Regions from separate parts of the Metabacillus sediminis genome, predicted to be linked through region 1. Evidence: riboswitches for the same ligand, from Rfam matches in the RefSeq annotation. Region 1 holds a riboswitch; each other region holds the start of a gene.
The links. Region 1 has a riboswitch for cyclic di-AMP ahead of WCV65_RS06435 (APC family permease). Riboswitches for the same ligand answer to the same signal wherever they lie in the genome.

Region 1 (2,971 bases):
TGGCAAGGAACATGAATACTTTGTTTGGCCAGGCAATATTCACAAAAAAACAGAATACGGTCCGCATACCGGAAAGTATTTTAAAAGAAGAGGAGGTTTCCACTTTGACACCTCGGGGTACTATATGTCGGCGAAATCCCCTGTACATGCTGTGCTAAAAGTGTCTTCTGCAGAGAAAACCATCCGGTATCAGCTGACGGAAAGAGATCGGAATTACAAAAAATTTAAATTGATTGCGGAAAAAACAGCAAAAATGGAAAACTTCTCTACTGGACTGCCTGACAAAGAAAATGCTCTGTATGTGCTCAGTATTGAAATTCTCGGGGATAAAGGACAGGTAGAGGATACAGCCGTTGAGCTCATTTACGTCCCAACAGCGGAAATCAATGCAAAGGTATCCTTAAATAAAAAACAGATAACGAAATCGGACAGCCTTCAATTAACACTGGAAAATTACGGTCCGCAGGAATTATTAACAGGAGTATCGTATCATTACGAAAAATGGACGGGATGGAAATGGAAACTGGTCAATCTCGATATGGCATTTAATAGTGTAGGAGTTAACATACTTCCTGGAGAATCCCAAACATTAACGCTGAATACATCGGAGCTGCCTGCCGGAAAATACAGAGTGGTTAAGGACGTTCAAAACGAGTTAAACATGAAGGCTGATCTGGCAGCGGAATTTGAAATAAAATAGTCACGGTATTTGTAAAAAGAGCATCTTCTCCTGATGCTCTTTTTTATTGATCAGCCAGTGCGCCCTCTGATGGCATCTCATTATCCTCAATTGATTGAACTCCGAATAAATCCGAGATTTCCTTTTCTACAGCGTCTAAGAATTCATCAGTTAATAATGGTTTCTTTTCTTTAAACATGGTCTTTCCTCCAATCTTTTTATGATTTATTGTTTCCGATTCGGAACGTTTTTATTTCTATTTAGCCATTCGAAAATAAAGCGAAAATTTTTATTTACATTTCCTATTGAGGGGAGTATGATAATCAACGGTTTCATGTTTCTAAATCGCTTAAATCGTGTGATGCGGGGGACCCGTTACAAATGGATTTTTACATAATGAATCCTTGGGGTGAATCCTTAACAGGTAGGGCTACTCAATGGCCCGAATCCGGCAGCTAACCTCGTCAGCGTTATATGAGAAGGAAGGTGGAGCTTGTGAGACAGGAATTTACATGTCTGCAAGTCTGTTAATGATGACTTGCAGGCATTTTTATTGTTAGGATTTTAATTTTTTACGGGTAAAAAAGGGCAACTTAAGTTTACTACTATATGGCGGTGAAAAATTTGATTCATTCATTAAAAAGGCTTCTAATCGGGCGGCCATTAAAGTCAGGTGAGCTCGGTGAACAGAAGCTTAACAAAAAGAAGGCTCTGGCCATCCTTTCATCTGATGCCCTGTCTTCTGTTGCATATGGTCCGGAGCAGATCTTAATTGTCCTTGTGACAATTAGTGCAGCAGCCTTCTGGTATTCGATTCCGATTGCATTAGGCGTATTGGTTCTACTGACAGCTCTTATATTATCCTATCGTCAAATTATATTTGCGTATCCTCACGGAGGAGGAGCATATGTTGTTTCGAAAAACAACCTTGGTGTCAATCCGGGGCTGATTGCCGGCGGTTCCTTGCTGGTTGATTATATATTAACGGTTGCGGTAAGTGTTTCTGCAGGTACGGATGCTATTACATCTGCGTTTCCGGCTTTGCATCCCTACAATGTTGAGATTGCCATTGTCTTTGTGATCCTTTTGACTATATTAAACTTAAGAGGAGTAACGGAATCTGCTTCTGTTTTGGCTTATCCTGTTTACTTGTTCGTTTTTGCCTTATTCATTTTGATTGGTGCGGGAATATACAATATATTAACAGGTCATGTATCACCTGATCTCCATACGCCGGTCGGTACTCCTGTTGCAGGAATCAGTTTATTCATTTTACTGAGAGCATTCGCATCAGGAAGTTCAGCCCTGACAGGGGTTGAAGCAATTTCCAATGCGATTCCCAATTTTAAGAATCCCGCGCCTAATAACGCGGCTAAAACCCTAATCGCAATGGGAACCCTGCTCGCGATTCTGTTTACTGGAATTGTGTTTTTAGCTTACTACTATGGAATTATTCCAAATGCAGAGGTAACGGTCGTTTCTCAAATTGCGGAAGAAACCTTCGGCAGGAACTTCATGTATTACTTTATTCAGGGGACAACTGCCCTGATCTTAATTTTAGCGGCGAACACAGGCTACACCGCATTCCCGCTTCTTGCAGTAAATCTTGCGAAGGATAAGTTCATCCCCAGGATGTTTACGGTTCGTGGTGACCGATTAGGCTATTCAAATGGAATTATCATTCTGTCCATTTTGTCTATTATCCTTATTATCGCATTTAAAGGGCAGACAGAGCACCTGATTCCGCTTTATGCAGTTGGAGTATTTATTCCATTTACTCTTTCCCAAACTGGAATGATGGTAAAATGGCTGCGTGAAAAACCAGCAGGCTGGATGCCTAAATTTATTATCAATACAACTGGGGCAGTGATCTGCTTCATTGTAACCATTATTTTCTTTTTAACAAAATTCGGGCAGGTTTGGTCCATTCTGGTGTTCCTGCCAATCATTATCTTGCTTTTCCACCAGATCAGGAAGCATTATGATGCTGTTGGGGACCAGTTGAGAATTTCCACGTGCGAGCCGGCCGTTCCAATTGAAGGGAACGTCATCATCGTACCTGTTGCGGGGATCACACATGTCGTTGAAAATTCATTAAACTATGCTAAATCTCTATCTCCGGATCAAATCATCGCTGTGTATATTTCATTTGAACGCGAGGATGAGAGGAAGTTTGAAGAAAAATGGAAAAAATGGCAGCCGGATGTTCGGATTGTTACCCTGCAATCCCATTACCGCAGCATCATTAATCCATTAACGAAATTCGTCGATACGGTGGAGAAAAAAGCGAGA
Region 2 (2,971 bases), 230 kb from region 1:
GGCATTTCCTTAGGGTTGGCAATTCCGCCGAATACGAAATTAATTCCGCTAGCAGCATATTCAAGGAGCTTCGTAAATAATGCTGAAATTCCCTCGATAATAAATAGGCCAATTCCGGTATTAAGGAAAATAAATGTTAAGACGACTTGAAGAACAAGCATGATGATAATGGGTTTGATCTTAATCTGCTTTTTATTGTTACTGACCAAATAGGCCAGCAGCAGAACCACGACGATACCGACAAGTGAAATGATGATACTCATAGCAGCAACCTCCTTATGTAGTAAGCGAATGATGACGAGGGACAGGCTGGGGGAGAAAGGGTTCCCTTTATCTTTACCCAAACATTCCCTAGAGTGTACAAATTTACAGCAAAAACACATTTTTATCCTTGCTGCTTTTTTGCCCTTTCCTATTATACTGTTTTACAGGCAATAGGGAAGGGGTTATTTAAATAAAAATGAATTCGTTTTCTTTTTAGTGAAAAACGATTGGTATTCATCGTACTTTTTATTAGTCATGCCCCATTCCTTACTAATCTTTTCACAAGCAATTTCACGCATCGTAAAGCAACCACAAGCAATATGAAGATAGAGTGCCATAACAAGGAAAAAATACGACTATATAGTCAAAAACTCACATTTACAAAGTTCTATCCAGGGAGTACGATATACATGAAAATTTTACTGGCTTAATCCCGTAAACACGGGAACGGAGGAACCAATTTTTTTGGGGCTAATTCTGCTTTAGCAGAAGGGATGAAAGGACTCTTTCGCCATCCTGCCCGTCAGCTAACTTCGTCGGCTAAAGCGAAGGAGGTCACAAGACCGCCTTATTTTGGGGGCTTTTTTTGCTGTCATTTTTTCAGCAATAGCCAGCGAAGTGCCAGTGGTCTTTTTCTTATGGATTGAAAAAGTCCATGCGTGAGAAAATGCTAAAAGAGATTATAGATTAAATAAAGGAGCTATCGATTGAATGAATATAGCGTTTTTCTTAATACCAAAAAAAGAGGTCATCCATTTGCCGATTCACGCTACAATGAGACAGGCTTTGGAGAAAATGGAATATCATCGTTATTCTGCCCTTCCGCTGCTGGATGATGAGGGGAAGTATATAGCTACGCTTACAGAGGGTGATTTATTATGGAAGCTCAAAAATACGCCGAATCTAAGCTTTGACAGCACAAATAAAATCCGGTTAACGGAAGTGGAGATGCACCGGAAAAATGAACCGGTCCCAATTCACGCCAAAATGGAACAAATTATTTCCAGGGCAATGGAACAGAACTTTGTCCCTGTAGTAGATGATCAGGGGATTTTTATAGGGATGATTAGGCGCAGAGAAATTATAGAATACTGCGCAAATCAGCTTTTTAACCAAATAGAGAGATGATATTGGATGAAGGGGAAGTAGAATCATGGAATACGAAATTTTAGTGAGATTACTGACGGCTGTTTTTCTGGGGATTGTTATTGGAATTGAACGACAATGGCATAAGTGCATTGCAGGTCTTCGGACGAATGTTCTGGTAGCCGTTGGCGCCTGTCTATTTGTCATGCTCGATTATGTCTCAGGCGATCATTCAAGTATGAGGATTGCTGCTCAAATCGTCAGTGGTATTGGTTTTTTGGGGGCAGGGGTTATTTTTCGCGAGGGTTAACCGTTAGAGGACTGGATACGGCTGCAACTCTATGGTGCTCAGCCGCTATCGGTACGCTTGCAGGTGCCGGGTTTTTGATGTTAGCCACTGCAGGTACAATCATTGTTGTAGCCGTCAACAGCATTCTCAGGCCAATGGCCAACTGGATTGACCGGTATAATCAAAAGCACGGCAAAATTATTTCTTCTCAAAAGGTCCTATCTAAAGATAAAATGTCTATATAAGGAATTTTTCACTCGGGGAGGCCTTTATGGAGAAAAAATGGAAGCATGAGAATCGCATTTTTGAAACACTCTGGGAAGCCGAAATGTGGGCTGATTCTATCGCCAATGAAATGGTTGGAAAGCTTTATGAGACATACGTTACACCGGATCATAAAGTGGCTTATGTGCTTGCATTCAATTTGGCTTCTGATCCGGATATTCATGTCACAACTGAGAAGATTACGGGGGAAGGTTCTTCACTCTATAAAGTTACAATGAAATAATCACGTGTTCATGACGAGGGGATACAGTCCCCCGTCATTCCACTCCATCAGGATAATTTTTTTCCCAGTATTTATCTCCTCTATGGTCAATGTCTTCTGCGGTTTTTTCAAGCTCAGACAAAATAATCTGTTTCACTTGATTAATCGTTTCGAAAAAGGTTTTTTCCTCATAAGGGTTTGGCTGTATTTTAGCCGTAGCACGTACCCCGGCATATCTCCGGTGCTCTTCAATTAATGAATCAAATGCCTCAAAAATGTGGCTTGTCAGGACTGCAATGTTTTTGTGGTTCTCAGGAAGCCTGTCCCTTAGATTTTCTATTCGATTATACATGCGATCACCGGTCCCTTTTCCATTTTTCTTATGATTTGCCGATTGGCGGGCAATCATTCATGAAAGAGCTAGTGTGCGCGATTGAATAAGACAATTTTGGAAACACTACTTCTCATGAAGTGAAGCATGAGGAGGGTTCAAAATGTCTCATTCCAAAATAAAGATAGGCTGTTCCAGCGAATATGCGCCTCTTAAAAGCGTTCTATTATGTCCACCCCAGTATATGAAAATTGAAGACATTATCAATGAAACACAAAAGGAATTCCAGGATGAAGAGCTTGATGCTGTAAAAGCTGTAAAGCAGCATAGTGAATTTCTTCGTGTACTTCGGGAAAATGGAATTGAAACACATCTTCTTGAGCCGGTTGAGCAATTTCCTGAACAGGTGTTTACAAGGGATATTGGATTTACACTTGGAAATACACTTTTTATAGCCAATATGGAGATGGACATCCGGCAGGGAGAGGAACGGATCCTGAAAGAATGGCTGGAT
Region 3 (2,971 bases), 1.9 Mb from region 1:
AAATGGTCAATGCTACAAACAATCCGAAGATGGTCGCTTTTTTGACATCTGCCTGTGAACGGGCGCGTCCCGACAGGATCACAGCGGATTCAATCCCAACGAAGGCCCAAAGTGTAGAAACAGCAGCAAGCTGAACTTGTTTGAAGAGTCCCTGCGGTTCACCTGAAGCAGATTGTACATCGAAATACCATTTCCCCGTAGAAGCACCCTGAAAAGCAAACAGAGCCGCCCCGATGAATAGCATAAAACCAATTACTTTCGAAGCTGTTGCGGCAAAATTTAACCGGCCTGCAGCATTTAAATTATTAACCAATATGGTATGAGTGCCCCACAGCAAAATTGTACATACAGCAAATGTAAGAAGTCTGCCTTTTTCAAAATCCTGTGATCCGATGGTGAAAAGAACGGCAGGATCCTTCATAACCGGAAGAAACGTTGATAAATAGCCTGCAAAGCTGGTAATGATGGCTACGTTGCTGATCCAGTTCGCCACCCAATAACCCCAAACCATACTAAACCCAGCTATTTTACCGTTTTTTTCAGATTTGAACATAGCCTTTGCATAGCTTTGCGGTCCGCCGGTGAGTTCAGGTTTTCTCATGGAAAGATTTCCAAACACGAAGGCAATCATTAATACCCCAATACCTGTAACCAGCCAGGCGGAGGCTGCCCCCATCGGACTTGCCATTTGAGCAAGCGTGCTCGGAAGCATGAATATACCGGATCCGACCATATTTCCGATAACAAATGCGGAAAGAAGCCAGAAGCCCCATTTTTTTTGTTCCATATTATAAATCCTCCTATTTCTTTATGTTACTTATCTTGAGGAAGACAGATGAGATTATGTACAAAATAAAAACGCATGGAGCAATCCATGCGTTTTGTATACATAGTCGCCTCAACCTATCTCCTGATAGCGCTCCGCGGATGAAGACTGCGGCAGTCCTGTACTTATTTAATACAGGCCCAGCAAATCTGAATGTTGGTTCAAATTGCTTCGGCACCTTTTCCTTTCAGCAGTCATCACTAGCCCCAACGGCTTCTGACTAATTACTCATAATTGGTGCAACCTCTACCTCACCGAGATATAGAGTGAGGATTTTGACGTATTTAATTGCGATTCTTGAAAATAATAAATGATTTTCTTTATACCGTCAACAGGTAAAGAAGAATTCCTTATAATCCCTTGAATTAAGCGAACAATTAGATTTTTCCTAGAATTAACTTGGAATTCTTAATGGTATCCCCTATAATTTAGGCAAGAGTGACAAACTGTAACACAAAGGGGTTATTTAGATGGGCAGTTTGGGGTTTGGAGAAATTTTATTGATTTTAGTCGTAGCATTGCTGTTATTTGGACCGAAAAAACTGCCGGAGCTTGGAAAAGCGGCGGGCAGAACACTTCGTGAATTTAAAAATGCTACACGAGGTATGATGGAAGAAGACGACGATAAGGCAGCGGCTAAAAAGACAGAAGAACAGGCACGTCCATGATGAATTTACAGCTTGCTTAGGCAGGCTGTTTTATTTTGCTCTGAATGCTCTTAAGCCGATTGGCTATTGCAGAGCCCTCATTTAGATGAGAGGTGGAAACCCCCCCTCCCATAGAGGGGAAATATAGAACTGGAGCATGTTAAAATAATTCCATTATGTGGAGCGAACGTTGTGGATATGCAGTCTATGCAGGAATAAATTGATAATTGCAAAATAGTAAACTATTCGTATATAATGAAAATACAAGTTCATATGTGAGCGCTTAATCCCATAAAGGGAGCGGGGGAACCAAAACACAGTGCAGTGGCACTTGGGGTGAATCCTTTTAATTGAAGGCAGGACATTTCTCTTCGTCCGAATCCGACAGCTAACCTCGTAAGCGAGAAGAGACACTTCAAATGGGAAAGTCAAGCTGGAAACATATTTAAATTTGACTGTAAAAGCCGTGAGATCTCTTCTCACGGCTTTTTTTGCGCCATTTATGAGTTTAACGGCAGCTTGTTATGGGAAAAAATAGCAAGCTATAGTTTTTTTAAATATTTCAACAACAGGAGGTAGTCTATGAAATTAGCTACAAAAATCATTATCGGTTTAATTGCAGGGGGAATTGTCGGAATTATCTTGAATATCACATCCCCTGACCTATTTAAGCAGCTCGATACCTTTCTATTTACTCCTTTAGGTAAAATCTTTCTTAATTTAATCAATATGCTGGTCGTTCCTATTGTTTTTTTCTCCATTACATTAGGGGTCGCAGGACTGGGAGATCCGAAAAAACTAGGAAGAATCGGCGGAAAAACTATTGCCTATTTTCTATCGACTACTGCCATTGCCATTATCATTGGCCTTGGTCTTGCCTTAGTTATCCAGCCTGGAAATGCAGGAGAGTTTGACACGAAAAATACGGAATATAAAGCGGAGGAAGCACCTTCTGTTTCTGATACGCTTTTAAACATTTTCCCAAAGAATCCAATTGAAGCAATGGCAAGCGGAGATATGCTTCAAATCATCGCCTTCTCTGTTTTCATCGGCTTTGGTATTGCGATGCTTGGAGAAAAAACAGCTGCAGTTAAAAAGGTTCTTGAACAGGGAAATGATTTAATGATGTATCTGGTTGGGGTAGTCATGAAGTTTGCCCCGTACGGTACGTTTGGATTGATTGCGACAGCAGTAGGCAGCCAGGGTTTTGATGCTATCAAAGCAATGGGGCTTTATTTTATCGTTGTCGTACTGGCTCTTGTCATTCATGCATTCCTTACGTATGGTTCAAGCATCATGTTTTTGGCAAAAAAGAGCCCGGTTTGGTTCTTTAAAGGCTTTGCTCCCGCGATGACAGTTGGGTTCAGTACATCCAGCAGTAATGCGACCTTGCCGGTATCTATGGAAACGGCTCAAAAAAATCTTGGTGTTCCTAAACAAATCAGCGGCTTCGTACAGCCTCTCGGTGCTACCATTAATATGGATGGTACAGCGATTA
Region 4 (2,971 bases), 1.9 Mb from region 1:
TCATTGGGAAGAATCGAAATGTTTGGAGCGGTTATAGCCGGAGTGATCGGAGGGACTTTTGCTCAGCTTTTCCTGTATTGGCTTGGGTATTTTGGAGGCCGGCCAATTCTTGAAAAGTACGGTAAATATCTTCTCATTAAAAAGAAGCACCTTGATATGTCAGAAGAATGGTTTGAAAAATATGGAACCGGTGTTATTTTTTCAGCAAGGTTTATTCCGGTTGTAAGACATGCCATTTCCATTCCGGCGGGGATCGCTAAAATGCCTGTCTGGAAGTTTACTCTTTATACAATCGCTGCTATTATTCCGTGGACCATTCTCTTTCTGTTTTTGGGTATACAGCTGGGAAGCAATTGGATGCATATTAAGGAATATGCCCAGCCATTTATTATTCCGATTGTTATTATTTTTATTTTGGTTATGGCCGTTTATCTTTTTGCTAAAAGTTCAAAAAAACGCAAAACCATTTAAACTCTGCCGATGTTTGCAGGGTTTTTTCTTTTGGCTAAGTTAATGTATGCTGCTGATGAATGAATAGCAGATATTAACTTAGCTTTTCTTTTAAAAGCGGGAACGGCCAGGTTAAAAATACCTGCAAAAGTAAGAGGCTTAAATAGATGGAAGGAAGAAGGACTAGGCCGGTTATAAGAGCATGTTATCTGTATGATCGTCAAATAAAAACAATTTAACAATCTTTGTTTGGTTTAAGGACATTTTTACTCTTTACTATCGAATCAATCAAAGGTAAGATACTTTCGTACCATTCAAAATTATATGTTTCACTTACCTTTATCGCTCAATCCTTTTGGAGCGGGGGACCCGTTATTGTGTGGTGGCTATTGCCTTCACTTGGGGTGAATTCTTCTTATTAGAAAGGGCTACTTCATGCCCTAACCCGACAGCTAACCTCGTAAGCGTAATGGAGAGGCAGATGAAACTTGTGTTCGTAAACGGCACAGGGACACTCCTCTGTGCTTTTTTGTGCATTTTTTAAGGATTCTACATAAAGGGAGATTTCATCAGTGAGTAAACAATTTGCTGTTTTCGGACTAGGAAGGTTTGGCGGAAGTCTTGTAAAAGAGTTTCATGATCTGGGCAGGGAGGTCCTGGCTGTTGATAAAAATATAGATAAGGTCCATCAATACGCACCATATGCTACCCATTCCGTTCAGGCGAATTCCATGGATGAGGAAGCGCTGAAGCAGCTTGGGGTCAGTAATGTGGATCACGCTTTTGTTTCATTGGGAGACGATATTGAGGGAAGTATTTTAACTTCCTTACTGCTTATAGAGCTTGGAATATCCGAGGTATGGGCAAAGGCGCAAAATGATTACCATCAGCGGGTGCTTGAAAAAATCGGAGTTACACGTGTCATTCATCCGGAACGGGATATGGCGAAAAGAATTGCCCACCATATCATTTCAGAAAAAATGATTGATTATATTGAGCTATCAAAAGAGCATAGTATGGTGGAATTAGTCGCAACTGATAAAATAAACCGTAAATCCTTAAATGACCTGGACATTCGGGCCAAATTCGCCTGCAATATCGTTGGGATCCAGAGAAATGAAGATATGATTGTTTCTCCAGCAGCTGAAGAAACGGTGGAAAAAGGTGATATCCTGCTTGTTATCGGAAAAAATAAAGATATAGCCCGTTTTGAAGAGGAAGGAATGTAGCGAATGAAGATGCCTAAAGTCATTAAACTTAAACCTTCGCAACTGCTTGTTCTAACATTTGCTATTGGTATTGCTGCCGGCACTTGTCTGCTAAAACTTCCGATATCCACTACTCAAGGAATCTCATGGGTCGATTCATTGTTTGTCGCTACATCTGCTATGACTGTAACAGGTCTTTCCTCCGTAGATCCGAGCACAGCGTTTACTACGTTTGGTCAAACCGTTGTTGCTCTGCTGATTCAGATTGGCGGCTTGGGAATCATGTCATTTGCCGTCCTGATCTACATGATGCTTGGAAGAAAAGTGGGGATTAAAGACCGGATTGTGATGCAGCAGGCATTGAATCAGACGAACATAGGCGGGGTTATCCGGCTTGTGAAGTATATGTTCATATTTGCATTTGCTATTGAATTTGTTGCCATGATTTTTTTATCTATTGTATGGGTTCCTGAACTAGGATGGAAAAAAGGTTTGTTCTATGGATTTTTCCACGCAATTTCTGCCTTTAATAATGCAGGATTCGGACTTTTCTCTAATAACTTAATCAACTATGTTGGGAACCCGATTATCAATATCGTTATTAGCGGCCTGTTTATTGTGGGAGGAATTGGTTTTACTGTGCTGGTGGATATGTGGCAGAAGAAGAAGTTCAAAAAATTCAGCCTGCATACAAAAATTATGCTGGTTGCAACACTTGTAATTAATCTTGTATCTATGCTGATTCTTTTTGTTCTGGAATATGGAAACCCTGGTACGCTTGGAGGGCTCTCACTGGGAGATAAGCTGTGGGCATCCTGGTTTCAGGCCGTTTCTCCAAGAACTGCAGGGTTCAATACACTTGATATCGGAGCCATGCATGAAGCATCTCTCTTTTTTGTCATGATTCTAATGTTCATAGGAGCGGGAAGTGCTTCAACAGGGGGCGGAATCAAACTGACCACAGCTATTGTTATTTTTCTGGCTACCCTGACCTTCTTAAAGGGGAGAAAGGAAATCACCATTGGCAGACGTGCTCTTGATGGAGGTTACATTGTAAGAGCTCTATCCATTACCATCATATCCATCCTTTTTATCATGGGAGCAGTCTTCCTGATGACGATTACAGAAAATGAATCGTTTTTGGAAATTGTATTTGAAGTAGTCTCAGCATTTGGTACAGTAGGGCTCTCTATGGGAGTTACGGCTAACTTTACAGACTTTGGTAAAATCGTTCTCGTATTTATTATGTTCCTCGGCAAGCTTGGACCGTTAACTCTTATTTATTCTCTTGCTACACCTTCTGGAAATGAGAT

Region 2: it holds a riboswitch for cyclic di-AMP, as region 1 does, so the genes downstream of both, WCV65_RS05330 (CBS domain-containing protein) here and WCV65_RS06435 (APC family permease) in region 1, are expected to answer to the same signal.
Region 3: it holds a riboswitch for cyclic di-AMP, as region 1 does, so the genes downstream of both, WCV65_RS17650 (dicarboxylate/amino acid:cation symporter) here and WCV65_RS06435 (APC family permease) in region 1, are expected to answer to the same signal.
Region 4: it holds a riboswitch for cyclic di-AMP, as region 1 does, so the genes downstream of both, WCV65_RS17640 (TrkA family potassium uptake protein) here and WCV65_RS06435 (APC family permease) in region 1, are expected to answer to the same signal.

Annotation. Positions count from the first base shown of each region.
Region 1 covers NZ_CP147407.1:1,210,083-1,213,053, forward strand. Annotated here, with positions in the region: gene WCV65_RS06425 (immunoglobulin-like domain-containing protein) at 1-700, shown strand, start outside; gene WCV65_RS06430 (hypothetical protein) at 744-878, opposite strand; cyclic di-AMP (ydaO/yuaA leader) riboswitch at 1,016-1,165, shown strand; gene WCV65_RS06435 (APC family permease) at 1,304-2,971, shown strand, end outside.
Region 2 covers NZ_CP147407.1:983,498-986,468, forward strand. Annotated here, with positions in the region: gene WCV65_RS05325 (nucleoside transporter C-terminal domain-containing protein) at 1-263, opposite strand, end outside; cyclic di-AMP (ydaO/yuaA leader) riboswitch at 679-821, shown strand; gene WCV65_RS05330 (CBS domain-containing protein) at 976-1,392, shown strand; partial or broken gene WCV65_RS05335 (MgtC/SapB family protein) at 1,418-1,884, shown strand; gene WCV65_RS05340 (hypothetical protein) at 1,911-2,147, shown strand; gene WCV65_RS05345 (hypothetical protein) at 2,182-2,478, opposite strand; gene WCV65_RS05350 (dimethylarginine dimethylaminohydrolase family protein) at 2,621-2,971, shown strand, end outside.
Region 3 covers NZ_CP147407.1:3,374,248-3,377,218, reverse strand. Annotated here, with positions in the region: gene WCV65_RS17660 (amino acid permease) at 1-787, opposite strand, end outside; lysine riboswitch at 907-1,083, opposite strand; gene tatA (twin-arginine translocase TatA/TatE family subunit) at 1,297-1,494, shown strand; cyclic di-AMP (ydaO/yuaA leader) riboswitch at 1,744-1,890, shown strand; gene WCV65_RS17650 (dicarboxylate/amino acid:cation symporter) at 2,056-2,971, shown strand, end outside.
Region 4 covers NZ_CP147407.1:3,370,691-3,373,661, reverse strand. Annotated here, with positions in the region: gene WCV65_RS17645 (DedA family protein) at 1-471, shown strand, start outside; cyclic di-AMP (ydaO/yuaA leader) riboswitch at 784-932, shown strand; gene WCV65_RS17640 (TrkA family potassium uptake protein) at 1,023-1,679, shown strand; gene WCV65_RS17635 (TrkH family potassium uptake protein) at 1,683-2,971, shown strand, end outside.